One region of the Microbispora cellulosiformans genome, then DNA from elsewhere that is predicted to be linked to it. Evidence: predicted binding sites of a transcription regulator. Region 1 holds the regulator's gene; each other region holds the start of a gene.

The links. The regulator LexA, encoded in region 1, represses DNA repair genes until DNA is damaged. The targets are predictions, from matches to a motif close to TCGAACANNTGTTCGA.
Region 2: the regulator LexA is predicted to act here: its motif matches at 4,329-4,344, upstream of recA (recombinase RecA).
Region 3: the regulator LexA is predicted to act here: its motif matches at 5,338-5,353, upstream of ruvC (crossover junction endodeoxyribonuclease RuvC).

Annotation. Positions count from the first base shown of each region.
Region 1 covers NZ_VYTZ01000002.1:799,261-808,999, forward strand. Annotated here, with positions in the region: gene F5972_RS07605 (NADPH-dependent F420 reductase) at 44-670, opposite strand; gene F5972_RS07610 (glycoside hydrolase family 30 protein) at 743-2,092, opposite strand; gene F5972_RS07615 (vitamin B12-dependent ribonucleotide reductase) at 2,565-5,429, opposite strand; gene nrdR (transcriptional regulator NrdR) at 5,539-5,997, opposite strand; gene lexA (transcriptional repressor LexA) at 6,428-7,141, shown strand; gene F5972_RS07630 (MalY/PatB family protein) at 7,223-8,320, shown strand; gene F5972_RS07635 (cellulase family glycosylhydrolase) at 8,330-9,739, opposite strand, start outside.
Region 2 covers NZ_VYTZ01000010.1:133,328-143,066, reverse strand. Annotated here, with positions in the region: gene F5972_RS26445 (DUF305 domain-containing protein) at 1-60, opposite strand, end outside; gene rny (ribonuclease Y) at 173-1,798, opposite strand; gene recX (recombination regulator RecX) at 2,088-3,023, opposite strand; gene recA (recombinase RecA) at 3,032-4,162, opposite strand; gene F5972_RS26425 (hypothetical protein) at 4,492-4,767, shown strand; gene F5972_RS26420 (ABC transporter permease) at 4,836-5,921, opposite strand; gene F5972_RS26415 (ABC transporter ATP-binding protein) at 5,918-6,796, opposite strand; gene F5972_RS26410 (winged helix-turn-helix domain-containing protein) at 6,789-7,097, opposite strand; gene F5972_RS26405 (hypothetical protein) at 7,094-7,555, opposite strand; gene F5972_RS26400 (DUF3046 domain-containing protein) at 7,745-7,939, opposite strand; gene F5972_RS26395 (VOC family protein) at 8,011-8,499, opposite strand; gene F5972_RS26390 (Lhr family helicase) at 8,635-9,739, shown strand, end outside.
Region 3 covers NZ_VYTZ01000015.1:137,677-147,415, reverse strand. Annotated here, with positions in the region: gene secF (protein translocase subunit SecF) at 1-334, opposite strand, end outside; gene secD (protein translocase subunit SecD) at 334-2,049, opposite strand; gene yajC (preprotein translocase subunit YajC) at 2,148-2,504, opposite strand; gene ruvB (Holliday junction branch migration DNA helicase RuvB) at 2,798-3,844, opposite strand; gene ruvA (Holliday junction branch migration protein RuvA) at 4,050-4,667, opposite strand; gene ruvC (crossover junction endodeoxyribonuclease RuvC) at 4,756-5,298, opposite strand; gene F5972_RS30890 (GNAT family N-acetyltransferase) at 5,401-6,621, opposite strand; gene F5972_RS30885 (YebC/PmpR family DNA-binding transcriptional regulator) at 6,723-7,475, opposite strand; gene pdxT (pyridoxal 5'-phosphate synthase glutaminase subunit PdxT) at 7,479-8,069, opposite strand; gene F5972_RS30875 (MarR family winged helix-turn-helix transcriptional regulator) at 8,292-8,717, opposite strand; gene F5972_RS30870 (alkaline phosphatase D family protein) at 8,859-9,739, opposite strand, start outside.

The DNA.
Region 1 (9,739 bases):
AACCGTCCCGGGCCGCCGATCCAGGCCGGCCCGGGATCGGCGCTCAGGCCTCGGCGAGGGCGGCGCGCAGCTCCGCGACGGTGAGACGCGGGCCGTACGCGGGCCTGTCCCGCTGGAAGCGGCGTCCCTCCGCGAGCGGGCCGGCGTCGACCACGTCGAAGCCGAAGGAGTCGATCAGCTCGGCGACCCGCTTCTTCGCCTCGGCGTCGTCACCCGCGATGGGCAGCGCCCGCCGGTTCTCCGCGCCCGCGGGCAGGCCCTGCTCGGCCAGGTGGACGTGGCTGATGGAGTTGAAGGCCTTCACGACGCGGGCCTCGGGCAGGTGCGCGGCGAGCACCTCGCTGTCGCTGGTCTCATCCGAGTCGATCTCGGGGAAACGACCGTCCCGCTCGAAGTAGTAGTTGTTCGTGTCGATCACCGTCTTCCCTCTCAGCGGCTCGGCCGGGACCTCCCGGTATCGCCCGAAGGGAATCGTGACGACGACGATGTCGCCCGCCTCCGCGGCCTCGGCCGGGGTTGCGGCACGCGCGGCCGGGCCCAGCCGGGCCACGAGGTCGGAGAGCGTCTGGGGCCCGCGGGAGTTGCTCAGCACCACTGAGTGGCCGGCGTCGACCGCCAGCTTCGCCAGGGTGCCGCCGATCTTGCCGCTGCCGATGAATCCGATGACCATGGCTGCGGCAACACGGGAACCCCCGGTGTCATTCCCGGCCGGCGGAGGCGAGCCGCACCGACGCGGGGCTACTTAGCCGAGGACGATCGTCGTCAGGGCGCGTGGTGCGATCGTCACGCCCTTGTCCCGCAGAGGGATGGGGGCCACGGCGTTGTTCTCGTCGGTCAGGTAGGCCCTGGCCCGGCCATGGCCCTTGATCTTGTCCCAGGTGACGGGCTCCGTGCCCGTGTTGAGGATCTCGACGACGCGGGAACCGTCGGCGTTGCGGAACGCGGAGACCTTCAGGCCGGGGTCGGAGGCCGTCGCCCCGAGCCGCACCGCGCCGGGCCTGATGAACCTGCTGTAGGCGGCCATCGCCCACAGCCGCTTCGACACCTGGTAGGTCTTCGTCGTGGTGTCGATGCGGATGAACGCCCTGGTGGCCCCGCTCGAAGCCCCCAGCCAGTAGATGTAGCCGGACACGTCGCCGAGCGTCAGCGCGTCGTTGACGGCCTGCGCGACCGTCATGCCGTCCTGGCCGCTGCCGTCGTCCCACTTCTCGTCCCACGTGCTGCCGCCGGGGCCCCACTCCGACATCCAGGTGTTGCGGTCCGTCGGCAGCGGGGAGGTCGGGGGGCTGGCGTAGGAGTGTCCGCTGTGCACCCTCACCCAGCGGGCGGCCTCGGGGTCGGCCTCGATCGCCTGCGTGTACGTCTTGGCCTGGTCCCAGCCGAACGAGTCGCAGCACACCATGTTCACGCCCGCGGCCCTGGCGACCGGGCCGAGCACCTTGACGAACCGGGCGGCCTCCTCGGGGGTGAAGCGCATGGATTCGTAGCCGGCCGTCCAGTCGGGCTCGTTCGTGAAGCCCAGGTCGGTGATCCTGATGCCTTCCCGCGCGTAGAACTTCGTGTACTGCACGAGATAGTTCGCGTACGCCCGCTGCCACTCCGGCAGCAGCGTGCCGCCGTTCCTCGCGTCGCCGTTGTCCTTCATGTAGCCGGGCGCGCTCCACGCGTCGGCGAAGAAGCGGTTCACCCCGTACCTCTGGGCGGCCCTGGCCATCCAGACCTGGCTGTTGTCGTCACCGTCCCAGACGTACCTGGGTGGCGCCGTCGGGCCGCCCGGGTCGTCCGGCTGGATCGAGACCATCTGGTCGTACGGGCTGCCCGCCGGCCTCGCTCCGATGCCGAGCCGGAGAATGCTGAGCCCGGCCCCCTTCTCACGGCTGAACCACAGATCGAGGATCTCCTGCTGCTTGTCCTCCGGCAGGGCCTTGATCAGCTCGTTCCGCCGGAACGCGGTGGAGACGCCGAACCCGTCGATCTTCTGGTATTTCACGCTGTTGTCGATGTCGATGGTGACCGTCGACGCGGCCGCCGGCTGTGCCTGCCCGATCAGTGGAGCGACGAGCAGTGCGGCCGCGAGGGCGTGTTTACGCATGGCTACTCCGGTGTCGAGGGGTTTGTGCGCCCATGAAGGCACCTCGGGACAGGGCCGGCGTCGCGTGGCCGCGGCGCGGCGCTGAGCGGTCGGTGGGGGCTCATGCCGAGGGCGACACCGGATCGGAACACTCACAGAGATAACACGCCGAAAGATTTGACTCAATATATCAGGAACAATTCCGAAAATTTCGGTTCATCGTGCCAGGAGAGGAGCACCCGCGATTCGGGCCCGTCTCCCCTGTTCAACGCCTTGGTGGCGGGCCTGTGGAGGGCGCTCCTCCCGGCCGTGCGGTACTGAACGACGCACGCACGGCACTCGACGGGCACCGATGATCCGTTCACAGTTCGAAGCGGAAACTATCGCATCGTGATCGAAACTTTCGATGGCATCCGTCCCTGCGGTCATCTCACGCGAGGAAGGGGACCGGCGAGTCCGCCGGCCCCCTTCCCTCACGGGGTGTGACCCGAGGTCAGCTGCAGCCGCTGGTGCTGCCGCAGCCCTCGCAGACGTAGCAGCTTCCGGCCGGGCGCATCTTCGTGCCGCAGGTCAGGCACAGCGGCGCGTCCGCCGTACGGCCCTGGTGGCTCTCCAGGGAGGCCCCGGACCGGCGCGGCTCGGGCGCCGCCGCCGGCTGCGCCACCCCCTCGACCGGCGCGTCGGCACGCTTCTCGATGGGCGCCGACTGCGCCAGCGCGGCGGTGTCGACGTCCTGGATCGCGCCCGGGTCCTCGCCACGCTGCTGCGCGGCCCGCTCCGAGGCGGAGAAGATGCCGAGGGCCGCCCTGTCCTCGTACGGCAGGTAGTCGAGCGCGAGCCGCCGGAAGATGTAGTCCATCACGGACTGCGCCATCCGGACGTCCGGGTCGTCGGTCATCCCGGCGGGCTCGAACCGCATGTTGACGAACTTCTGCACATACGTGTCCAGCGGCACGCCGTACTGGAGGCCGATCGAGATCGCCACCGAGAAGGCGTCCATCACCCCCGCGAGCGTGCTGCCCTGCTTGGACATCTTGAGGAAGACCTCGCCCACGCCGTCGTCGGGGTAGGACGAGGCGGTCATGTAGCCCTTGGCCCCGCCCACCGTGAAGCGGGTGGTGGTGCTGGGCCGCTGGTTCGGCATCCGCCGCCGGGTCGGGCGCGCGACCTCCACGACCTGGACGACCGGCTCCTTCTCGGCGACCTCCGCGGCGGGCGCCTCCTCGGAGGTCTTCTTCGCGATCGACAGCGGCTGGCCGACCTTGCAGTTGTCGCGGTAGACGGCCAGCGCCTTGAGGCCGAGCCGCCAGCCCTCCAGGTAGACCTGCTCGATGTCGTCCACCGTGGCCGACTCGGGCAGGTTCACGGTCTTGGAGATCGCGCCGGACAGGAACGGCTGGACCGCCGCCATCATCCGGACGTGGCCCATCGGGGCGATGGCCCGCTCCCCCATCGCGCAGTCGAACACCTCGTAGTGCTCCTGCCGCAGGCCGGGAGCGTCCACGACGTGACCGTGCTCGGCGATGTACTCGACGATCGCCTCGACCTGCTCCTCCAGGTAGCCAAGCTGGCGCAGCGCCCGCGGGATCGTCTGGTTGACGATCTGCATCGAGCCGCCGCCGACGAGCTTCTTGAACTTCACCAGCGCCAGGTCGGGCTCGATGCCGGTGGTGTCGCAGTCCATCATCAGCCCGATGGTTCCCGTGGGCGCCAGCAGCGAGGCCTGCGCGTTCCGGTAGCCGTTCTTCTCCCCGGTGCGGAGGCACTCCTGCCACTGCCGGGTGGCCTCGGCGTGCAGGGCCTTGTCCATGTCGTCGAGCGTGCGCAGGTCGTCGTTGGCCGCGGCGTGCTTGCGCATGACCCGCTTGTGCGGCTCCGCGTTGCGCTGGTAGCCGTCGTACGGGCCGACGATCCCGGCGAGCTCGGCCGAGCGGCGGTAGGACACGGCGGTCATGAGCGAGGTGATGCCCGCGGCGATCGCCCGGCCGCCGTCGGAGTCGTACGCGTGGCCGGTCGCCATCAGCAGCGCGCCCAGGTTGGCGTAGCCGATGCCGAGCTGCCGGTACGCCCGGGTGGTCTCGGCGATCTTCTGCGTCGGGAAGTCGGCGAAGGTGATGGAGATGTCCATCGCCGTGATGATCAGCTCGGTGATCTTCACGAAGGTCGCGACGTCGAAGCTGTCGTCGTCGCGCAGGAACTTCAGCAGGTTGATCGAGGCGAGGTTGCAGGAGGAGTTGTCCAGGTGGACGTACTCCGAGCAGGGGTTGCTCGCCGTGATGCGCCCGGTCTCCGGGCAGGTGTGCCAGTCGTTGATCGTGTCGTCGTACTGCACGCCGGGGTCGGCGCACTCCCAGGCCGCCTGCGCCATCTTGCGGAACAGCGACCGGGACTCCACCTCCTCGATGACCTCGCCCGTCAGCCGGGCCCGCAGGCCGAAGTTCGATCCGGCCTCCACGGCGCGCATGAACTCGTCCGAGACGCGGACCGAGTTGTTGGCGTTCTGGTACTGGACGGACACGATGTCCTTGCCGCCGAGGTCCATGTCGAACCCGGCGTCGCGCAGCGCGCGGACCTTGTCCTCCTCGCGCGCCTTGGTCTCGATGAACTCCTCGATGTCGGGGTGGTCCACGTCGAGGACGACCATCTTCGCCGCCCTGCGGGTGGCGCCGCCCGACTTGATGGTCCCGGCGGAGGCGTCGGCGCCGCGCATGAACGAGACCGGGCCGCTCGCCGTGCCGCCGCTGGACAGCAGCTCCTTGGACGAGCGGATCCGGGAGAGGTTGACCCCCGAGCCCGAGCCGCCCTTGAAGATCACACCCTCTTCCTTGTACCAGTCGAGGATCGACTCCATCGTGTCGTCCACCGCGAGGATGAAACACGCGCTGACCTGCTGGGGGGAGCGGGTGCCGACGTTGAACCAGACCGGGGAGTTGAAGCTGAAGGTCTGGTGGATCAGCGCGTGCTTGAGCTCGTGGTCGAAGATCTCCGCGTCCTCCTCGGAGGCGAAGTAGCCGTTCTCGACGCCGGTCCGGGTGTAGACGCCCACCACCCGGTCGACGAGCTGCCGCAGGCTCGACTCGCGCTGCGGGGTGCCCACCGCACCCCGGAAGTACTTGGTGGTCACGATGTTGGCGGCGTTGACCGACCAGAAGGCCGGGAACTCCACGCCGTGCTGCTCGAAGTTGACCGAGCCGTCGCGCCAGTTGGTCATCACGACGTCGCGCCGCTCCCAGCGGACCTCGTCGTACGGGTGGACGCCCGGGGTGGTGAAGATGCGCTTCATCTTCAGGCCCTTGCGCGGACGCCTCGCTCCCCGGCCTCCCGCACCCGCCTCTGTGCCGCTCACGGTCTCCGTCATGACTTCCCCCTCCCGGGGCCCGATGGAGCCCCTCTTTCCGACCACGCTCGTTACACCCTCATCGTCGCGCCGCACGGCTCGCTCCTCGCCCCGCCCGCCGGCCCGGCGGCTACTCCCCGCCGCCGTGGGCCGCCCTGAGCCGCTCGATCTCGGCTTCGAAGTCCGCCAGCGTCTCGAAGCTCCGGTAGACCGACGCGAACCGCAGGTACGCCACCTCGTCCAGGTCGCGGAGCGGGCCCAGGATGGCCAGCCCCACTTCGTGCGAGGCGATCTCCGCGGCGCCGGTGGCCCGGATGGTCTCCTCCACGCGCTGCCCGAGCTGGGCGAGGGAGTCCTCGCCGACCGGGCGCCCCTGACAGGCCCGCCGTACGCCCGCGACGACCTTCTCCCGGGAGAACGGCTCGGTGACCCCGCTGCGTTTGCTCACCATGAGCAGCACGGTCTCCTGAGTGGTGAACCTGCGCCCGCATTCGGGGCAGGTGCGGCGGCGGCGGATGGCCGCCCCGTCTTCGGCTGCGCGGCTGTCCACGACCCGTGTGTCCGGGTGGCGACAGAACGGACAGTGCACTTCATCGCCTCCCTGAACGCACATCCCGAACACAAGGTGTAGTGAACTTACACCGCTGTGACTACTAGATGTTGGGGTCCAACGGTAGAAGTGCCCGTCCTTGAACGCAAGTCGAACCGGCCGTGGCGGGGGAAGTTCCTGTTCGCCGCGCGTGTCGCCCCACGCGCCCCAGGCGCATCCCCTGCCCCGGGCGCGGGGGAATAGGCCGTACGGCATTTTCGCGCCGGGATTTCTCCATTCCTTCTGAGCTGGGCGTACGACCGGCCAGGAAGATCGGGTAAATCGAACACGGGATCGATCGAACTCCCGTACGATGAGGAGAACGGCGAGATCGGCGATTTCGCTGGATATCGAACAATTGTTTGACGGTGATCTTGAATCGCGGTACGGTCGCTCTGTGCGACATGAGGAACACGGATTGAGAGGTGGCATCGTGAGTGACCGAAGTGAGCAGGCGAATGGCGTCGGCGACCTCGCGGTTCGTCGGCGCGACTCGCTTGGCCTCACCCCCAGGCAGCGGAAGATCCTCGAGGTGATCCGCGACTCGGTCCAGCAGCGCGGCTATCCGCCGTCCATGCGGGAGATCGGGGAGGCCGTCCAGCTGACCAGCACCTCCAGCGTGTCGCACCAGCTCACGGCGCTCCAGCGTAAGGGCTACCTCCGCCGGGACCCGCACCGCCCCCGGGCGCTGGAGGTCAGGCTCCCCGGCGAGCCGGTCCTGTGGGTCGACCCGGACGCCGCCGAGGAGGAGACCGGCTTCAACCGGCCCACCGCGGCGTACGTGCCGCTGGTCGGCCGCATCGCCGCCGGTGGCCCCATTCTCGCCGAGCAGAGCATCGAGGACGTGTTCGCGCTGCCCAAGCAGCTTGTCGGCGAGGGCACGCTGTTCCTGCTCCAGGTCTCCGGCGACTCGATGATCGAGGCCGCCATCGCCGACGGGGACTGGGTCGTGGTGCGGCAGCAGCCGGTCGCCGACAACGGCGACATCGTCGCGGCGATGATCGACGGCGAGGCCACCGTGAAGACGTTCAAGCGCAAGGACGGGCACGTGTGGCTGGTGCCGCACAACCCGAACTACGAGCCGATCCCCGGCGACGAGGCCACCGTGCTCGGCAAGGTCACGGCCGTCCTGCGCAAGCTGTAGATCCTGTGCCGGCGTCCCGCCGCGGGACGCCGGCATGATCACTCTCCGGATGACCGATATCTGGCGATTAGGGTGAGTCCCGTGAAACTCGACTCGCTCTCCCTGGAGGCCGCCCGCGCCCGTGACGGGATCAAGTGGGCCCTGGCCGCGCCCGGTGTCATCCCCGCCTGGGTCGCCGACATGGACTTTCCCGTGCCCGAGGCGGTCCGGGAGGCCGTCGCGCGCCGCGCGGCCACGGATCTCGGTTACCCCGCGTGGCTGGACCAGCCGACCGCCGGGCTGCTGGCGGAGGCCTTCGCCGAGCGGATGGAGGCGAGGTACGGCTGGCGGGCCGATCCCGCGCACGTGCGGTCCTACACCGACATCAACCAGGCTCTCCAGGTGCTGCTGCACCTCATGACCGAGCCCGGCGACGCCGTGGCGCTGCACGTCCCGGCCTACGACCCCTTCCTCGTCACCGTCACCGGGATGGGCCGCCGCCTGGTGCCGATGCCGCTGACGGCCGAGGGCCGGTTCGAGGTCCCCGCCGAGCCCGTACGCGTGCTCCTTCTGGTGAACCCGCAGAATCCGTCGGGCCGGTCGTTCACCCGGGAGGAGCTGGAGGGGCTCGCCGCGTACGCCGACCGGCACGGCACGCTGGTGATCGCGGACGAGATCCACGCCGACCTGACGTACGCCCCGGCCCGGCACATCCCGTTCGCCACGATCCTGCCCGAGCGGACGGTCACGCTGACCTCCGCCAGCAAGGCGTTCAACATGGGCGGGCTGCGCTGCTCGGTGGCCCATCTGGGCGCCAGGGACGTCAGGGACGCGCTCGGCCGTCAGCCCGCGCACCTCTACGGCGCGCCGAGCGTCCTCGGCGTGGAGGCCACGGTGGCCGCGTGGCGGCACGGCCACACGTGGCTGGAGGAGGTGCTGGCGATCCTGGACCGCAACCGCCGGCTCGTCGCCGAGCGGCTCCCGGCCGGGGTGGGGTACCGCCTGCCCGAGGCCACCTATCTCGCATGGCTCGACTTCGGCATCCCCGACGCCGCCTCCTTCGTCGAGCGGGAGGCCCGGGTCAGGCTCAACCCGGGCCCCAACTACGGAGGCGGCGACACGTTCGCCCGCCTCAACTTCGCGACGTCGGCGCCGATCCTGGAGGAGATCCTGGCCAGGATCGCCGCCGCGCTGAAGTGATCCGCTCGCTCAGCTCGCCGTGCAGGTGACCTGCGACGGCACGCCGTTGGTGCCGGACCAGCTCGCGTTGAACCCGAACGCCGTGGACGCCCCGGCGCCGAGCGCGCCGTTGTAGGACATGTTCGTCACCGTGACGTTGGATCCGCTCGCGCTGAGCGTGCCGTTCCAGAGCTGGCTGATGCTCTGCCCGTTCGGGAAGGCCCACTTCACGGTCCAGCCCGAGATGGCGGAGCCGCCCGCCTTCACCGTGACCTCACCCTGGAAGCCGCCGCTGTACTGGTTGACGACCTTGTAGGTGGCGGTGCAGGACTTGCCCCCGTTCCCGCTGGGGGACGCGGACGGTGACGCTGATGGGGACGCCGACGGGGACGCCGACGGAGAGGCCGAGGGGGACGCCGACGGGGACACCGACGGGGACACCGACGGAGAGGCCGAGGGCGACTGCGGATTGCCGCCCACCGGCGGGATCAGGTACGGCGAGATGATGCTCTGCTTGGCCTGGTCGACGGTGGCCCAGTCGTCCTTCAGAATGCCGCCCGTGTCACCCGAGTTGGGGTTCCACGACCAGTAGGTGAAGGACATGCCGTTCACGCCGGTGCCCAGGTACTTCATGAGCTCCTGGAGCCAGATCTTGTCGGTGTTGCTGGCCAGCGTGGTGCCGAACTCGCCCACCATGATCGGCGCGATGTTCTGCTTGTAGATGTAGCCGAAGTACTTGTCCCAGATGGCCGGCATGTTCGCCGGGTACGTCGGGTCGTCGAACCACGGCTGGTGGTAGACCGACGTGGCGTACTCGTGCGGCGAGTAGACGAGCCGGTTGGCGACGTTCAGCCGGACGGGGAACTGCCCGGCCTTGGTGAGGTTGCCGCCCCACCAGCCGCAGTCCTCGTCGTTGCTGGTGTCGTTGTCCCAGACGTTGGACAGGCCGCCGCTCGGGCAGCTCACGCCCTCCACGAAGATCAGCCAGTTGGGCTGGACGGAGAGGATCGCGTTGCCCGCCCGCTCGGCCGCGAGCCGCCAGTCGCGCGCCTGGTCGCCGCAGCCCCAGCAGGAGCCGGTAGCGTTCGGGTTGGTGCCGTCGGCGTGCGGCTCGTTGTGCAGGTCGGCCCCGATGACCGTGGTGTTGCCGGCGTAGTGCTGGGCCAGCGACTTCCAGTCGGCGAGCCAGGTCGACTCCGGCACGGTCGAGGTGTACCACAGCGCCGTCTGACCCGCGCTGGTCGGCCGGTGCCGGTCGAGGATGATCCGCATGCCCTTCTGGCCCGCGTAGTCCACGACCTTGTCGAGGATCTGCAGCGGGGACAGGCCGATGAGATCGGGGTTGGATGCGGTGTTGACGCTCGTCGCCTGCGCGCCCGGCTTCAGCGCGTCGTCGGAGAACGGCACCCGGATCGTGTTGTAGCCCAGGTTCGCCATGAG
Region 2 (9,739 bases), on a different contig from region 1:
GATCGCGGTGGCCGCCAGCACGAGCACGAGAAGCCGCCGGTACGGGGTCGAGGAGATCATGGTCGTGCACTCGCTTCAGGGGCTGGGGAGCACCGGGCTAAACCGGGAGTATATGGAGGGGTATAGCACATTCACCCCAAATCCGGTCAGCGGCGGCCGGGGTCAGCCGCAGTTATCGAGCGAATTCGGTGGCGCGGGACTCGCGGACCACGGTGATGCGGATCTGCCCGGGGTAGGTCAGCTCCTCCTCCACCTGCTTGGCGACGTCCCGGGCGATCACCTGGGCCTGGATGTCGTCGACGTTGTCGGGCCGGACCATGACGCGGATCTCCCGGCCCGCCTGCATGGCGAACACCTTGTCCACCCCGTCGTACGACTGGGCGATCTCCTCCAGGCGCTCCAGCCGCTTCACGTACGCCTCCAGGGACTCGCGCCGGGCACCCGGGCGGCTGCCGCTGATCGCGTCGGCGGCCTGGGTGAGGACGGCCTCGACGGTCCTGACCTCCACCTCGTTGTGGTGCGCCTCGATGGCGTGGACGACGTCCTCGTGCTCGCCGTACCGGCGGGCGATCTCCGCGCCGATCATCGCGTGGCTGCCCTCGACCTCGTGCGTGAGCGCCTTGCCGATGTCGTGCAGGAGAGCGCACCGCTTGACGAGGTCACGGTCGAGCCGGAGCTCGGCGGCCATGATCCCGGCGATGTGGGCCGACTCGATCAGGTGCTTGAGCACGTTCTGGCCGTAGGAGGTGCGGTAGCGCAGCTGCCCGAGCAGGGTGACCAGCTCGGGGTGCATCTCCGTGATGCCCAGCTCGACCAGCGCGTCCTCCCCCGCGCGTACGCACAGGTCCAGCACCTCGGCCTTGCTGCGCTCGTGGGCCTCCTCGATGCGCTGGGGGTGGATGCGCCCGTCGAGCACGAGCTTCTCCAACGTCAGCCTGGCCGTCTCCCGGCGAACCGGGTCGAAGCACGACAGAAGCACCGCCTCGGGTGTGTCGTCGATGATCAGGTTGACGCCGGTGGTGGACTCGAAGGCCCGGATGTTGCGGCCCTCGCGGCCGATGATCCGGCCCTTCATCTCGTCGCCGGGGAGGTGGAGGACGCTCACGACCGACTCGGCCGTCTGCTCGGTGGCGACCCGCTGCACGGCGAGGGTCACGATCTTGCAGGCGCGCTTCTCGCCCTCCTTGCGGGCCTCGCTCTCGATCTCCCGGACGATCAGGGCCGCCTCGCGCTTGGCCTGGTTCTCGATCTCCTTGACCAGCTCGGCCCTGGCCTGGTCGGCCGTCAGGCCCGCGACCCGCTCCAGGATCTCCTTGCGCCGTTCGGCCACCCGCTCCAGGTCCTCGCGGCGGTCGGCCAGCTCCGTCTCGGTCTCGGCCAGCTTGCGGGCCCGCTCGGCCTGCCTGCGCGCCTCCTCGTCGAGCCGCTGCTCGCGCTCGGCCAGCCGGTTCTCGCGCCGCTCCAGGTCGGAGCGCAGCTCCTTGAGCTCGTTCTTGAGGAGGCGCGCCTCCTCCTCGACCTCCTTGCGCGTGAGCGCCGCGCTCTCGGCGAGCGACTCGGACTTCTGGAGGATCTCCCCCGCGTCCCGCTCCGCCTTCGTACGGATCTCCTCGGCCTCCTGCCGGGCCCGTTCGAGCTCCTCGTTGACCTCGGCCTTGACCTCGGCGAGCTGCTCGGGCGAGGGACCGGACGGCACGGCGACTCCGCCGGTGCGGCGTACGACTATGACAAGGGCGGCGATCATCACGAGAGCCAGCAGCACCACCGCAACCGCAAGAACGATCACGATCGTGTCCATGCGCGCTCACCCCTATCGCCTCACGACAACCTCATGGCAGGGGTCACACGCGCGCAGCACGGCAGAGCCCGGTGGCTTCACCAGGACAAATATCGTCACATCGCCCGGACACCCCGAAGGGTGACCGATCTGGCCCGAAGGCCGGCCAAAGTCCTCGTCCGTCGTGGTTCACCGTTATGGCAATCCGCGCTGCGCGGAGTAACTCCTCACTGCGGTCGAGATTAAGCGTCAGAGAGGTAACGAGCAAGCAAAGATGGCCTGTCAAGCGACTTTTGCATGGTGCTATAGCTCACTCGAAGCTGTCGGGAAGCCCATCGGAGGGTAAGCCTTCGGCCTCGATCGCCTCCCGGACGATGCGGAACGCCAGGCCGGGTGAGTAGCCCTTGCGGGCCAGCATCCCGACCAGCCGGCGCATGCGCGCCTGCGGCTCCACCCCGCGCGTGCCGGCCAGCTTGCGCTCCACCAGCCTGCGCGCGGTCTCGGTCTCCTCGTCGGGATCGAGCCGCTCCAGGGCGTCCTCAACCGTCTCCTCGGCGACGCCACGCCGCCGCAGCTCCTGCGCCAGCGCGCGGCGGGCCAGGCCTCGCCCGGCGTGCCGGGAGGTCACCCACGCGGCGGCGAACGCCTCGTCGTCGATGAGCCCGACCTCGGAGAACCGCTCCAGCACGGCGGTCGCCGCCTCCTCGGGCACGTCCCGCTTGCTCAGGGCGTCCGCGAGCTGGGCCCGCGTCTTCGGCGCCATCGTCAGTAGCCGCAGGCAGATGGCCCTGGCCACCGCCTCGGGGTCGGCCGGCGGCCCCTCGCTCGCCGCGCTGCCCTCCTGCGGCCCATCGGGCACCCGCCCCCCGGACCGCTCCCGCCGCTTCCTGCCGCGCCCCTGACGCCGGCGCCCGGACCCGGCGGCGGCCGGGCCCGTGTCGTCGCGGTCGGTGTCGTCCCGGCCCCAGAGGTCGAACCCACCAGGGCCGGCGGAGCCGGCAACGGCGCCGGGACTGTCAGCGCCGCCAGAGCTGCCGGGGTCGCCGGAGCTGCCGGGATCGCCGAAGCCGCTGGCTCCGTCCGGGGCTCGCCGTTCACGCCTGCGGATCTGCGCCCGCAGAGCGGCGATCGTCGCGGACGCGTCATCGGCCGAGCCGGCCGGTTCCTCGACCGGCCCCCAGGGGCCCGAGTTCCAGTCTCCCGGCCCGGACTCGCCGTCCGGGCCGGAGGGCTCGTCGCGCCTCATGCCTGCGCTCAGACGTCACCCGGCTTGGGCGCGGCGGCCGCCTTGCTGCCCCGGCCCGACGCGGACGCGGACGCGGTCGCTCGGCCCGACGTGGGCGCGGGCGCGGCGGCCGGAGCGGCGGGAGTCTCGGTCGGCGTGTCGAGCCGGGGCCCGACCCCCAGCTTCTCCTTGATCTTCTTCTCGATCTCGTTGGCGATGTCGGGGTTGTTCTTCAGGAAGTTGCGGGCGTTCTCCTTGCCCTGCCCGAGCTGGTCGCCCTCGTACGTGTACCAGGCGCCCGCCTTCCGCACGAATCCGTGCTCGACACCCATGTCGATCAGGCCACCCTCGCGGGAGATGCCCATGCCGTAGAGGATGTCGAAGTCGGCCTGGCGGAACGGCGGGGCCATCTTGTTCTTGACGACCTTCACCCGGGTCCGGTTGCCGACCGGCTCGGTGCCGTCCTTGAGCGTCTCGATCCGGCGCACGTCCAGCCGCACCGACGCGTAGAACTTGAGCGCCTTGCCACCCGTGGTGGTCTCGGGACTCCCGAACATGACGCCGATCTTCTCGCGGAGCTGGTTGATGAAGATCGCGGTGGTCCGGGTCTGGTTCAGGGCGCCGGCGATCTTGCGCAGCGCCTGCGACATGAGGCGGGCCTGGAGGCCGACGTGGCTGTCGCCCATCTCGCCCTCGATCTCCGCCTTCGGCACGAGGGCCGCCACGGAGTCGATCACGATGATGTCGACGGCGCCGGAGCGGATCAGCATGTCGGCGATCTCGAGGGCCTGCTCACCGGTGTCCGGCTGGGAGACGAGCAGCGCGTCGACGTCGACGCCCAGCTTCTTCGCGTACTCGGGGTCGAGGGCGTGCTCGGCGTCGATGAAGGCGGCGATGCCGCCGCCCCGCTGGGCGTTGGCCACGGCGTGCAGGGCCACCGTCGTCTTACCGGAGGACTCCGGGCCGTACACCTCCACGATCCGGCCCCGGGGGAAGCCGCCGATGCCGAGGGCCACGTCGAGAGCGATGGCGCCGGTGGGGATGACCTCGATCGGGGCACGCGCGTCGTCTCCGAGACGCATGACGCTGCCCTTGCCGAACTGCCGCTCGATTTGCGCGAGGGCGGTCTCAAGGGCCTTCTCGCGGTCGTTGATTGCCATTGGATGCCCCCTGGAGGGTGGTCGTCTGCTCGGTCACCGAAAAGCTACGGGGTGCGACCGACATTTTCTGAGCTTCCCGCACACCGCCCGGAAGGCGGGTGCGGCGGTCCGCCGCGTCCGGGCGCCGCGCGCGGCGCGCACCCCAGGGGCGACCAGACCAATATAGCCGAACGACTGTTCGATCACATGAGGAACCGCCGCCGACATCGGGAAACCGGCCGGAGTTCCCGCCGCCGTTACATTCCCGGGCGTTACCCGTTCATGGTTGTCGTCCCGTTGACCTGCGACGATCCTTGTAACAAAGCTGGATCTCCCGCGAAGGGGGCCTTGTGACGGGCACCGGCGACTACGGCAGGCAGCGCCTGGCCTACCTGGAGGCACTCGCCGCCCGGCTCCCCGGCCACGGCCTCGGCGCCCGGCTGATCGGCGGGGACACCCCCGTCCTCTCCGTCTGGCACCCGGAGACCGGCAGGCAGACGATCGTCTTCGCGATCCCCGCCGGGGAGGGCTGGATGTTCCTGTGGGCCCCGGGCGGACAGGAGAGCGCCGACGATCCCGGCCGCGCGGCCGAGATGATCACTACGACGCTCACCCGGCCGCTCTGACCCTCCAGGACCTCCCCGGAACCCACCGAGGCCCGGCGGGAACCCGCCGAGCCCGGTTCCGTACAGGATCAGCGCAGGACCTCGCCCAGCCTGACCCGGGCGCCCGTACGGAGAACCGCGCGCTGGTACACCCGGGCGGCGAACAGCAGCACGCCCACGACCGCCACGATCATGAGCGCCACGGCGACGAGGATCTCTCCCAGCGGCACGCCGGTGGCGGCCGTGCGCACGGGCATGACCATGGAGGAGAACGGCGGCACGAGCGACAGGACGCGCGCGACCGTGCCGGTGGGCTGGACGGCGGCGAAGTAGGCCGTCACGTAGGTCAGCATCATGAGCGTGGTCATCGGCGTCAGCACCGTGTTCAGCTCCTCCTGCCGCGACACCAGCGAGCCGAAGGTGGCGGCGAGCACGGCGAAGAACGCGTAGCCCAGCACGAACCAGACGAGCGCGCTGACGACGATCCCGCCCATTCCCGGTGGGAGGTCGGCCGCGAAACCGGTCGCGACCGACGCGGCCAGACCGGCGGCGACGACCACGGCGAGGTTGACCAGCCCCAGGACGCCCAGCCCGACGATCTTGCCGCCCAGCAGCTGCCACGGGCGCACCGAGGTCAGCAGGATCTCCACGATCCGGCTGCCCTTCTCCTCCACCACGCCCATCGCGACGTACATGGAGGAGTAGATGAACAGGAAGAACAGCACCATCACCAGCAGGGTGGCGATGCCGGTGCGCACCCCCTGGTACCGCGCGTCGGCGCCGACCGACTCCACCCGCAGCGGCGTGACCGTGACCCCGGCCGCCTTGATCTGCTCGTCCCGGTGGACGCTTTCGAGGATCAGCCCCAGCCGCTGGTCGAGCTCGCCGTTCGCGACGACCCTGTCCCCGCCGATCAGGGCCGCGTCGACGTCTCCGGCGATCACCGCCTTCCGCGCGGCCGCCTCGTCCGGATAGCGCGAGTAGGAGAGCTGGGTGACGGGCGCGGGGGCGGCGCCCACCACGCCGACGTCGAAGGTGCCGTCACCGCCGAGCGCCTTGGGCAGGAACGCCAGCGCGGCCACCAGGATCGCGCTGATCGCCAGGCTGATCAGGAAGGACTTCGTCCGGATCCGCGTGCGGACCTCCCGCTGGGCCACCAGCATCAGGCCGTTCATGCCACCGCCTCCCTGAAGATCTCGGTGAGGGTCGGCTGCCGCCGCCCGAAGTGCTCGACCGTCCCCGCGCTCATCGCCGTGCGGAGGACGGCCTGGTCGTCGCCCTCCTCGCAGAGCAGGACGTCGCGGTCGCCCTCGCGGACGACCGTGCCGGGAAGACCGTCGGCCCAGCCGGGCGCGGCGTCCCGGACCACGACGCGCAGCACCCCGCGACCCTCCCGCTCCCGCAGTTCGGCGACCGGGCCGTACGCGACCATCCGGCCTGCGGAGATGATGCCGACCGAGTCGCAGAGCCGTTCGACCAGATCCAGCTGGTGGCTGGAGAAGATGACCGGCACGCCCTCGGCGGCGCGGTCCTTGAGCACCTCCGCCAGCGCGTCGACCGCCAGCGGGTCGAGGCCGGAGAACGGCTCGTCGAGGATCAGCACCGTCGGCTCGTGGACGAGCGCGACCGCGAGCTGCACGCGCTGCTGGTTGCCGAGCGACAGCGCCTCGACCGCGTCGTCGCGCCGCCCGACCAGGCCGAGCCGTTCGAGCAGGGCGTCCGTGGCCGTGCGGGCGGCGGCCGGGGCGAGCCCGTGGAGCCGGCCGAAGTACTCGATCTGCTCGGCGACCTTCATCTTCTGGTAGAGGCCGCGCTCCTCCGGCATGTAGCCGAACGCGCGGCGATCGTCGAATCCCAGCGGGCGCCCGTCGAGCCGCACCTCTCCGGAGTCGGCGCCGAGCACGCCCATCACGATGCGCATCGTCGTCGTCTTGCCCGCGCCGTTGGCGCCGACGAAGCCGAACATCTCACCGGGTCGTACGGTGAAGCCCACCCCGTCGAGGGCGGTCTTGTCTCCGTAGCGTTTGCGCAGTCCGTCGATCTCAAGCACGGGGGGTCGCCTCCATGATTCGCCGCAGCACGTCCATGTAGTTCTCGAAAGCCGCCCGCCCTCGCTCGGTCAGCGAGAGCCAGGTGCGCCCCCGCTTGCCGACGAAGGCCTTCTCCACCCGGACGTAGCCGGCCTCTTCGAGCGTGAGGACGTGCTTGCTGAGCAGTGAGTCGCTGACCTCGATCGTGTCGCGGAGGAACCGGAAGTCGGCCTTATCGGCCGCGGCCAGCGCCGCCACGATCGACAGCCGCACCGGGGCGTGGATGATCTCGTCGAGCTCGTGACGCGGGTGCGCGGTCATCGGTCCCTCGTCAGCGGGGCCTCCGCGGGCGAGTCCCTTATCAGGAGGGACGCGCCGTACACCAGGGGCAGTCCGGCGAGCACCGACAGCGCGAGCAGCGCCACGGTCGATCCCGCCGTGGGCCTGGGCGGCATCAGCCAGACGTCGTAGACGAACGGCAGTGCCATCGTCACCACGTACGCCGCCTCGACGGGCTTCCTGACCCGCTGCAGCAGCCGGTCGTGGACCCGCAGCCTGGCCCAGTACACGCAGAGTGTGATCGTCAGGACGACCCACCCGAGCCCGCCGATCAGCGGCCACACGCCGCCGCCGAGGAGCATCACCGGCCAGTAGACCATCGTGGCCAGCCCCACGAGCAGATACGCCCGGCCGGGGCCGCGAGTGGACCTCCTGACCTGCCGGTCCATCCGTCCGATCTCCCGGAGAGCCTCGTCGGGAGTGAAGTGATCTCCGCTCATGCTCTTCCTCCCCGTTCATCCTGTCAACAAGGTAGCAAGTGCTCAACCGGCGTTCAAGTGCTTGCCGTAGACGACGGAGGAAAGCGCACAGGGACTGCAGGAAGAGCGGGCGTGGCCGCGAGGAGGAGGCCGGACGATGGTGCGAGGGCGCGGCCCGTCAGCGGTGCTCCGGCACCACGCGGCGGTGCGTCAGCGCAGTCTGGAGTCGACGTCGACCGCCTGGCAGACGGCCTGCCAGACCTGCTTCGCCGCCACGCCTTCGGCGAGGGCCTGCTCGACGGTGCGCCCGCCGAGACCGGCGAGGACGTAGTCCTTGGCCCACGACTCCGCGTACGCCTCGCCGAAGTGGCGGCGCATCCTGTTCCAGAAGTCCGTGAGGCGCATGCGTTCAGTATGGCCCCCCGTACGGAATGGCCTTACCGCCCTCGGCGGCCGTGGCGCCGCGCCTCGTCCCGTCACATCACACGGGCGCCGTACATCTCACCGAGAGGGTCCGCGAGGAGCTCCAGGCGCGCGCCGTCCGGGTCGCGGAAGTAGACCGAACTGCCGCTCTCCTCCTGGTACGGCACGCCGGCCGCGTCGAGTTTGCCGCGCAGGCGCTCCCACGTCGCCCGATCCACGGAGATCGCGATGTGGTGGAGCCCGCCGAGCACCTCCTTGTACGGCTCCAGGTCGAGACCGGGGAGGTCGAAGAAGGCCAGCAGGTTCCCGTTGCCGATGTCGAAGAAGAAGTGGTTCGACCCCCGGTAGTCGCGGTTCTCGAAGATCTCGGTCAGCGGGAACTCGAGAAGCTCGTGGTAGAAGCGGATGGTGCGCTCGACGTCGGACGAGATCAACGCGAAGTGGTGCAGGCCACGCGCGCTGCTTGCGGCACGGCGCTCACCGAGGTAGCGCTCCCGGATGCGGGCGCGCGCCGCCTCGACGGCCGCGTAGTCGATTTCCATACTCAAGAAGATTGTCCTGTTCGGCGCTCGTCATGCCCCCGGTCGCCCGGCGATCCGGGCGCTTCCCGCTCCACCCGTGCCGCGGGCGGGCCGCCCCCGTGGCCAGGCGGCGTGGCGTTTTCTGTCGGTGGGGCGATGCATGATGGGCGGGTGGGTGCGCTCGACGGCTTCAGCCCGGTGACCAGGGAGTGGTTCACCGGGGCGTTCGCGACGCCGACCTCGGCGCAGGAGGGCGCGTGGTCGTCGATCGCGCGTGGCGAGAACACCCTCGTGGTCGCCCCCACGGGGTCGGGCAAGACGCTCGCGGCCTTCCTGTGGGCGATCGACCGCCTGGCCGTCGAGCACGCGACCGGGCAGGGTGACGCGGCGGGCCCGCGGGACCGGCGCGGCGGGTCGCCCGGGCGGCGGTCCGAGGGCGCGGGCGGCCGCGCGAAAAGTGGGGAGCCGGCGCGTCCCTGCCGTGTCGTGTACGTCTCGCCGCTGAAGGCCCTGGCGGTCGACGTGGAGCGGAACCTGCGCGCCCCGCTCACCGGAATCCGGCAGACGGCGCTGCGGATGGGGCTGCCGGCCCCCGACATATCGGTGGCGATCCGCTCCGGGGACACCGCGGCGGAGGAGCGGCGCCGTTTCGCGAACCGGCCGTCGGACATCCTGATCACGACGCCCGAGTCGCTGTTCCTGCTCCTCACCTCCCAGGCGCGCGAGGCGCTGCGCGGTGTCCAGACCGTGATCGTGGACGAGGTCCACGCCGTCGCGTCGACCAAGCGCGGGGCCCACCTCGCGCTCACGCTGGAGCGGCTCGACGCCCTGCTGCCCGCCCCGGCCCAGCGCATCGGCCTGTCGGCGACCGTGCGCCCGGTCGGTGAGGTGGCGGCCTTCCTCGGCGGGACGCGCCCGGCCACCGTCGTGCAGCCGCCCGCCGAGAAGGTCATCGAGGTCGACGTCGTGGTGCCGGTCGAGGACATGACGGAGCTCGCGCCGCCTCCTCCCGGCGCCGAGGGCGAGCCGGCGGAGCACCGGCGGAGCATCTGGCCGCACGTGGAGGAGCACCTGCTCGATCTGATCCAGGCCCACCGGTCCACGATCGTCTTCGCCAACTCACGGCGGTTGTCGGAGCGGCTGTGCACCCGGCTCAACGAGCTCGCCTGGGAGCGGCAGGCCCTCTCCGCCATCGCGGGAGGCACAGGCGAGGGCGCAGGCGGGGAGGATCCGGCGCACTGGTCGGAGGCCTTCGAGCGAT
Region 3 (9,739 bases), on a different contig from region 1:
GGGCGACCGTCTGCTGGACCTTGGTCACCTCCTCGGCCTCGAGGCTCTCGGTGGTGACCCGCCAGTTCGGACCGGCCTGCTGGACGATGACCTGGTGGGGCCCGGCCTCCGCGACGGTCTCCCGGACCTGCTCGATGCTGGAGCCGGGCGTGCGGGCGAAGTCGAAGACCGAGCCGCCACGGAACTCCACGCCCAGGTTCAGCCCCTGGTTGACGATGAGGCCCAGGATCGAGAGGGCCAGCAGGAGCGCCGACAGGCCGTACCAGGTCTTGCGCTTGCCGACGAAGTCGATGTCGATGTCGCCGCGGTAGAGGCGGCTGATCACTCCCGGCATCACGCCTCCTGCAGGGTCTGCTCGGCGCGGCCGGTGCGGCCCATGCGCTCCGCGTCGAGTCCGGACAGCTTGTGGCCCTTGGCGAAGAACCTCATCCGCGCCACGAGGGACATCAGCGGCTTGGTGAAGAGGAACACGACGACGACGTCGATGAGCGTCGTCAGGCCCATCGCGAAGGCGAAGCCGGCCACGTCGCCGACCGCGAGGAAGTAGAGCACCACCGCGGCGATGAACATGACGGCGTCGGCCACCAGGATGGTGCGCCGGGCGCGCCGCCAGGCCACCTCGACCGCCGAGCGCAGCGTACGGCGGCCTTCCTTGATCTCGTCGCGGATCCGCTCGAAGTAGACGATGAACGAGTCGGCCGTGATGCCGATGGAGACCACCAGGCCGATGATGTGCGGCAGCGAGAGCCGGAAGCCCGCGTTGTGGCTCAGCACGTCGACGGTCAGGAACGTGACGACCGCCGCCACGCACAGGCTGGCCATGCCGATGAGCCCGAGGCCGCGGTAGTAGAGCAGCAGGTAGAGCATGACGATGATCAGCCCGATGGCGCCGGAGATGAGGCCGCCGTGGAGCTGGTCCTGGCCGAGGGTCGAGGAGACCGACACGACCGAGCTCTGCCGGAACTTCAGCGGCAGCGCGCCGTACTTGAGCTGGTCGGCGAGGTCGGTGGCCGTCACCTGGGTGAAGCTGCCGGAGATGCGGGCGCTACCGCCGGGGATGGCCTCCTCGATCGTCGGAGCGACGATGACGACGCCGTCCAGCACGTTGGCGAGCTGGTTGCGCGGGGCCGGCAGGCTGGTGATGCGCCGGGTGATGTCGGCGAACTGCGTGGCGCCCTTCGACTTGAAGTTCACCTGGACGATCCACTCACCGGTGGTGGGGTCGGTCCCCGCCTGGGCGCCGCTGATCTCGGTGCCCTGCACGGCGGCCTTGTCCAGGATGTAGCGGGCCGAGCCGTCGTCGCTGCAGGCGACGATCTGCTTGTTCGGGTCGTCGATGGCGCCCTGGCCGCGGTCCTTCGCGCTGCAGTCGATGTTGCGGAACTCGGTGAGCAGCGCCTGGTCGATGCCGCTCGTGTCCTGGCCCGCCAGCGGGTCGTTCGCGTCCTCGGGCGCGGCGCTCGACGACGGCGCGGCGGAGGCGGAGGCCGAGGGAGAGGCCTTCGCGGCACGGCCGCCGGACGTCGTGGCCCGCTTGGTGCCGCTCGGCTCCGGCGTCGGCGCGGTCAGCGCCTTCGACAGCGCCCGGCCCGCCGGCGTGGCGTTCCCGTTCGGGGCCGCGCTGGCCTTGGCCGTCGAGGCCACGCCGGGGGAGGCCGCCGGGGTCGCCGCGGCCGAGCCGCTCGCGGTCGGCGCGGCGGTGGACGGCTGGACCGGCGGCGCCTTGGCCGCGGCCACCGCGAGCACCTGCCGCATGCGCAGTTCGGCCGTGGTGGACACCAGCTTGAGCGCCTCGTCCCGGCCCGCGCCCGGGATCTGGATCACGATGTTGTCGTTCGACTTCGCGACCTGGGCGTCGGAGATGCCGGTGCCGTTGACGCGCTGCCGGATGATCGTCACCGCGCGGTCGAGGCTCTCCTGCGAGGGAGCCTTCCCGTTCGCCGTCACCGGCGAGAGGGTCACCGTGGTGCCGCCCGCGAGGTCGAGGCCGAACTTGGGGACGAACGCCTTCTGAAGGGCGACCGTCGCGCCCATGACAATGATGAGCACGAGGAGCAGCAGGAGTGTGCGTCCCGGCTTGCTCTGGCTACTGGTCGGTGGGGCCACTGGAGGTCAGTTCTTTCGTCGAAAGGTTGCGATCAGCCTACTCAGGACTGCTTGGTGCTCGTATCGTCGCCGTTCCCCGTGTCGGGACCACCGGTCACGGTCTCCTCGGTCTCCACGCCGGTCACGTCGTCCACGGGAGTGAGCACGCGGCCGATCGCGCCCTTGACCCAGCGGGTCTCGACGCCGGGCGCGAGTTCGAGCACGACGTCGTCGTCCTCCAGGGCGACGACCGTCGCGAACAGGCCTGTCGTGGTCATGACCCGGACGCCCGGGGTGAGGGAGTTCTGCATCTGGACCTGCTCCTGCTGCCGCTTGCGCTGCGGGCGGATCAACAGGAAGTAGAAAACCACTACCAGCAAGATCAGTGGCAGGAACGTCCCAAGCGGGTTGTTACCCACGGGGGCCACCCTTCCGTAACGTGATGAACCGGCCTGACGCCGGAGGTCTGGTGCGCTGCGACACGCGGGCCACCGCGACGCTGCTCGCGCCGGCGTGAGCGGCCAGTCAAGCCACGCAGTGTATGCGAGCCCGCCGAAGCCCGGCAACGAACCCACGGCTCGGCGAGCAGGAAAGTTCCCGTTTCATGGGCTTCGCAATCGGTCTGTTACCTCTTTGCCCCGGTTTCCGCTTCAGGAGAGCGCCCGGGGAGTGCCCGGGGAACGCCCGGAGGGCGCTTCCCGGTGACGCGCGGTCAGCCCTCGAAGAGCGTGGGGGCGACGGGCGAGCCGAAGCTGTCAGGAGGCGGAGTCAGACCGAGGTGCGCCCAGGCGGAGGCGGTGGCGACCCGGCCGCGCGGCGTGCGGGCCAGCAGGCCCTGCCGCACCAGGAAGGGCTCGGCCACGACCTCGACGGTCTCCGGCTCCTCCCCCACCGCGACCGCGAGCGTCGACAGGCCCACCGGCCCGCCGCCGAACTTGCGCAGCAGCGCGTCGAGCACCGCCCGGTCGAGCCGGTCGAGGCCCTGCGCGTCCACCTCGTACAGGTTGAGCGCCGCCGCCGCGATCTCCCTGGTGACCACGCCCTCCGCGCGGACCTCGGCGAAGTCGCGCACGCGCCTGAGCAGGCGGTTGGCGATGCGGGGCGTGCCGCGCGAGCGGCGGGCGATCTCCAGGGCGCTGTCGTCGGGCAGCTCCACCGACAGCAGGCGGGCCGAGCGCCGCAGCACCAGCTCCAGCTCCGCCACCTCGTAGAAGTCCATGTGGGCGGTGAAGCCGAACCTGTCGCGCAGCGGCGCGGGCAGCAGGCCCGCCCGGGTGGTGGCCCCGACCAGCGTGAACGGGGCGATGTCGAGGGGGATCGAGGTGGCTCCGGGGCCCTTGCCGACGACGATGTCGACCCGGAAGTCCTCCATCGCGAGGTAGAGCATCTCCTCGGCGGGCCGGGACATCCGGTGGATCTCGTCGATGAACAGGACCTCGCCCTCCGTCAGCGTGGACAGGATCGCGGCGAGGTCGCCCGCGCGCTCCAGCGCGGGGCCCGAGGTCATCCGCAGCGGCGCGCCCAGCTCCGCCGCGATGATCATGGCGAGTGTGGTCTTGCCCAGGCCGGGGCCGCCGCTCATCAGGACGTGGTCGGGCGGCCGGTTGCGGCGCAGCGCGCTCTCCAGGACCAGCGAGAGCTGCTCGCGTACGCGGCCCTGCCCGATGAACTCGTCGAGCCGCCTCGGACGCAGCGCGGCCTCGATCGCCTGCTCGTCGCCCTCGGGCTCGGGCGACACGAGATCCCGCTCCACACTCACTCGGCACCATCCGCTCGGCCTGCCGGGAACCATCCGCTTCCCGGTGAATCTTTCATCGAACCGCCCGGCCCTCGCGCATCCCCCGGCCCGCCTCGCGCCTCCCTAGCCCGCCTCCCGAGTCCGGCCGCCGGACCCGATGCCGGGCCGGTCGCCGCGTCGGGCCCGCCTCTTCCGTGACCGCCGATGCTCACCGGACGCCCGATGCTCACCGGACGCTCAGGGCGCGCAGGGCCGACTTCAGCAACGCGGCCACCTGCGGGGCGCGACCGGCCGCGACCTCCGCGTCGGCCTCCGGGGCCACCGCCGCGACCGCCTCGTCGGCGTCCCTGGCCGAGTAGCCGAGGCCGACCAGGCCGGAATGCACCTGGTCGCGCCAGGCGGGACGGGCGCCGCCGTTCAGCGCCGCGTCGACGGCCTGCGCGGGCGCGCCGAGCTTGTCCTTCAGTTCCAGCACGATGCGCTGGGCGCCCTTCTGCCCGATACCGGGCACCATCGTCAGGGCCTTGAGATCGGCGCTCGCCACCGCCATCCGCAGCGCGTTGGGCGCGTGCACGGCGAGCATGGCGAGGGCGAGGCGCGGCCCGACCCCGCTGGCCGTCTGCAGCAGTTCGAAGACGGCGCGCTCGTCGTCGGAGGCGAAGCCGTACAGCGTCAGCGAGTCCTCGCGCACCACGAGCGAGGTGGACAGCCGGGCGGGCTCGCCGGCGCGCAGCCCGGCCAGGGTCCCCGGGGCACAGTGGACGAGCACTCCGACCCCGCCGACCTCGACCACGGCGCTGTCGGCGCCGACCGCCGTCACCTGCCCCGCAACGGATGCGATCACCGCGTGCTCCCTCCCCGGCCCTGCCACCCGGCCGCGACCGCGCCGGGCCTCCCAGTCCTACCAGAGCCTCGGCGGCCTGCGTACGGGGTCACGCGTCCTCCCGGCGTGCGGGGGCCGGTCGCGGGGCGGAGCGGGCGCGGGCCAGGGCGTCGGCCAGGCGGTGCTGTACGCCGCCGCGCCAGACGTGGCAGATGGCCAGGGCGAGCGCGTCGGCCGCGTCCGCGGGCTTCGGCATGGCGTCGAGCCGCAGCAGCCGGGTGACCATGGTGCCCACCTGCTTCTTGTCGGCGTTGCCGTGGCCAGTGATGGCGGCCTTGACCTCGCTCGGCGTGTGCAGGGCGACCGGCAGCCCGCGCCGGGCCGCGCAGACGATCGCGACGGCCGACGCCTGCGCCGTCCCCATGACCGTGCGCACGTTGTGCTGGGCGAACACCCGCTCGACGGCGACCGCGTCCGGTTTCAGCTCGTCGAGCCATCGCTCGATCTCGGCCTCGATGACGACCAGCCGGGCGCCGATGTCGTCGTCGGCAGGAGTCCGCACGACCCCGACCGACACCAGGCTCAGCGGCGCGCCGGGCCTGCCCTCCACGGCGCCGAGGCCGCACCGCGTCAGCCCCGGGTCCACCCCCATCACCCGTACGTGGGGCAATCGCACCGGCTCGCCTCTCCGCCGAACATCAGTTCGGTCGGTCACTCTACCGCGATCACCGGCGGTGCGGGGCGCGACGCGGCGTCAGAACGCGTCGATCATGTAGGCGGCGCAGGCGAAGGCGGCGTCCAGCGCGTCGTCGGTCTCGGGGGAACCACCCGTCAGCCTGCCCGAGCGCCGCAGCGTGGCCGTGGGCACCCCGGCGAAGAGCGCGGACGCGCCGCCGATCGTCAGCCGCGTCACCTCCCCCGGGCCGGAGCCCGGCCCGGTGCCCGGCTCGGTGCCCGGCGCCGTACGTGACGCCGGGTCCGACCGCGTCACGGAGCCGGAGCCGCCCGCCACGCGGAGCGTCCACGATCCCGTGTTGCCGGGGCGCAGCCGGTCGGTCACCTCGACAACGGTCTCCAGCGCGACCCCGGCGGGGAAGCCGCGTCCCGCGACCGCGGCGGGCAGGTCGATCACCCGGAGCATCCACCGGCGCACCGTGACGTCGTCGTCCGACCGCTCGCGCAGCAGCCAGAGCACGGGGTCGGCAGGGTCGACGCAGGCGTGCACCGACTTCGCGACGGAGGAGGCGCTGCCGACCAGCGACCACAGCGCCCTGGCCGTCGCCTCCGAGCCCGCCACCAGGTTGTCGACCTCGATGTCGCCGTCGCTCCAGCGGTAGAGGACGAACCCGTCGCCTGCGAGGTAGCAGTAGTCGTCCTCGTCGGCGAGCCACAGCCGCCAGGTGCGCTCGTCGTAGGACATCGGGCCGCTCGCGCGGGTGGCGGCGTAGAGCCTGCCGATCAGGGCCACCAGTTCGGCCGCGTCTCCGGGGCCGGCCCGGCGCAGCTCCCCCGCGCCACCGTGACCACCGGTGCTGCCGAGGGTGCGCAGCGCTTCGGCGGGCAGCGTGATCCTCGTCATGCCGCCGGCGTGCTCGTAGCCCACGCTCCGGTAGAGCGGGGTGGTCGCCGGATAGAGCGCCGACACCACGTGGCCGAGCGCGGCACAGCGCTCGACGGCCGCCTCCATGAGCGCGCGGCCCACTCCCCTGCCGCGGTCCTCGGGTGCGACGGTCACGCTGGCCACGCCGCCCATCGACAGCGGCCGGCCGTGCCACCACTGGACGTACGGGTTGATCCTGGCCGCGCCGGCGAGCCTGGACCCGTCGAAGGCGCCCAGGTAACGCCCCTCCGGCAGCATCGGGGAGACCAGCTCGCGCCAGGTCCGCGCGCCTTCGGCGGACAGCGGGCCGAAGGCGCGTCTCCGGATGTCGAGCGCGGCGTCGAGGTCGCCGGCGGTGAGGTCGCGGATGTCCACGACGCGTCAACCTATGCCGATCGCGGTACGGCGGGCCAGCGGTTTTCCGTCAAGCCCGATCAGCCGGCCCCGATCGGGCGATCCCGATCGGGCGGGCCGGGTCAGACGTCCAGCTTCTCCATGACGTCGTCGCTGACGTCGAAGTTCGCCCAGACGTTCTGCACGTCGTCGCTGTCCTCCAGCGCGTCGATGAGCTTGAAGACCTTGCGGGCGCCGTCCTCGTCCAGCGGGACGTTGAGGGTCGGCATGAAGCTCATCTCGGCCGACTCGTAGTCGATGCCGGCGTCCTGCAGCGCCTTGCGCACGGGGATCAGGTCGGAGGCCTCGGAGACCACCTCGAAGTTGTCACCGAGGTCGTTGACCTCCTCGGCACCCGCGTCGAGGACGGCCATGAGAACGTCGTCCTCGCTCAGCGATCCCTTGGGGACGAGCACGACGCCCTTGCGGTTGAACATGTACGATACCGAGCCGGGGTCGGCGAGCGAGCCGCCGTTGCGGGTCAGCGCCACGCGCACCTCGGACGCCGCGCGGTTGCGGTTGTCGGTGAGGCACTCGATGAGAACCGCGACACCGCCCGGGGCGTAGCCCTCGTACATGATGGTCTGCCAGTCGGCGCCGCCGGCCTCAAGGCCGCCGCCGCGCTTGCGGGCCCGCTCGATGTTGTCGATCGGGACCGAGTTCTTCCTGGCCTTGGTGATGGCGTCGTACAGCGTCGGGTTGCCGTCCGGATCGGGCCCGCCGGTCCTGGCCGCGACCTCGACGTTCTTGATGAGCTTGGCGAACAGCTTGCCGCGCTTGGAGTCCAGCGCCGCCTTCTTGTGCTTCGTCGTCGCCCATTTGGAGTGGCCGGACATCGCCTAGAACTCCCTCACCATTTCGACAAAATACGAGTGCACGCGCGCGTCGCCGGTCAGCTCCGGATGGAAGGACGTCGCGAGCAGCGGTCCCTGTCGGACCGCGACGATCCTACTCCCAGCTTCGGTCCGGCCCAGCACCTCGACGTCCGGCCCCACCGACTCGACCCAGGGCGCGCGGATGAACACGGCCCTGATCTCCCCGCGCCCGGCGAAGTCGAGATCGGCCTCGAAGGAGTCGACCTGGCGGCCGAAGGCGTTGCGGCGGACCACCATGTCGATGCCGCCGAGGGTCTCCTGGCCCTCTACGCCGCCCTCGATCCGGTCGGCCAGCATGATCATCCCGGCGCAGGAGCCGTAGGCGGGCATGCCCTCCTTGATCCGCAGCCGGATCGGTTCGAGCATCTCGAAGGTGACGGCGAGCTTCCACATCGTGGTCGACTCTCCGCCCGGGACGACCAGCGCGTCCACCGCGGCGAGCTCCCCCGGGCGGCGCACCGGGACGGCGGTCACCCCCGACTCCTCCAGCGCGCGGACGTGCTCGCGCACGTCGCCCTGCAGGGCGAGCACGCCGATCTTGGGTGCGGACGTCACGGTTTCCCCTTCTGTGGTGACCAGTTCAGGGTATGGCCACGGCCTCCCCCGCCCAAAACGCGGTCATGTCCGTCCCAGGGAGTGCCTGACAAATGCTGCCCGTCGCGAGCGTGGATCCAGGTGGATGCATCGCAAGGCGGAGGAGGCCATAGCGGAGCTATGGGCGACGACGACAACGCAACGAGGCGCCGCCTGGGCCACGCGCAGCAGGGCCATGATTTGTCAGACACGACCCAGCTTGGCCAGGGCGGGCAGGGCGCTCTCGATCGCTGAGCGCTCCTCGGGGGTCAGCGCGCCGAGCCTGCCGGAGAGATAGGCGATGCGCGCCCGCCGTACGGCACGCAGGCGGTCGCGGCCCTCGTCGGTGAGCTCGACGGTGCGCACCCGGGCGTCGGAGGCGTCGGTGCCCCGCGCCACCAGGCCCGCCTCCTCCAAGCGGTTGACCTGCACGCTCATCGTGGGGAGCTGCACTCCGTGCTCCTCGGCGAGCTCGGTCATCCGGCGGGGCGCCTCCTCCAGCGAGCCGAGCACGGAGTACTGCTGGGCGGTGACCGGCTGTCCCGCCGTCGTACGGCGCAGCAGCATCACGAGGTGACGCAGCTCACGCGACAGGTGCTCGGCGAGCCGCCCGGTGTCGTCGGTCGTCATAGCGGGTCACGATAACCGCCGCCGGGGACGACGCGCGCGGCGTCTCCGGGAGGACGACTCCCGGGAGACCTTCCTGCGACGGCTCCTGCCGGAGGAGCCCGGAGCCACCCGGGGACGACGCCGCCGTACGGCCGCGCCGGGTCAGGGGCGCTCGGTCTCCTGCCGGATCGTGTCCTCGGCGGTGACGCCCGCCGTCCGGGCCGCGCTCGGCGGGGAGAACGGGCGCAGGTAGGTCTGCTGGACGCCGGGCACCCGGTCCTCGACGACGAAGGTGGCCCTGGTGCAGGCCTCGGCGCCCGGGACGCTGACCCGGGGCACCACCCTGAAGTCGGCGGTCATCGCCTCCCGCTCGACGCGGGTCAGGACGTAGCCGCGCTGGTCGTTGTAGAACCTCAGGTGCGGGTTGATCCGCAGGAAGGGGTGGTCGGCGGGGTCGGAGTCGGCTCCGTCGCCGGTGGTGCTGACGGAGGTCGTGACCAGCTCGGACCCGACGGTGGGCCCGGCCGGGTCGTCGTAGTCCAGCTTCAGGTCGCTCGCCCAGTGCGCGTGCACGTCGCCGGTGAGCACGACGGGGTTGCGCACGCCGGCGTCCACCCAGCCCTGGGTGATGCGCCTGCGGGAGGCGGCGTACCCGTCCCAGGCGTCCTGGCTGGTGCGCGTGCCCGGCCCGGCGTCGCTGTCGCGCCGGGCGAAGAACACCTGCTGGCCGATGACGTCCCACCGCGCCGCCGAGCGCCGGAAGCCGTCGAGCAGCCAGGCCTCCTGCTCGGCGCCGGTGATCGACCGCTCCGGGCCGGCCGACTCGGGGCAGTCCTTGTACCCGTCGCCGCAGGCCTGGTCGTCGCGGTACTGCCGGGTGTCGAGCAGGTGGAAGGTCGCCATCCTGCCCCATCCGACCCGCCGGTAGAGCCGCATTCCGGCGCCGCACGGGACGGAGGTGCGGCGCAGCGGCATGTTCTCGTAGTAGGCGCGGAACGCGGCCTCCCGGCGCTGCCCGAAGGCGGGCCGCTCCCCCGGATGCG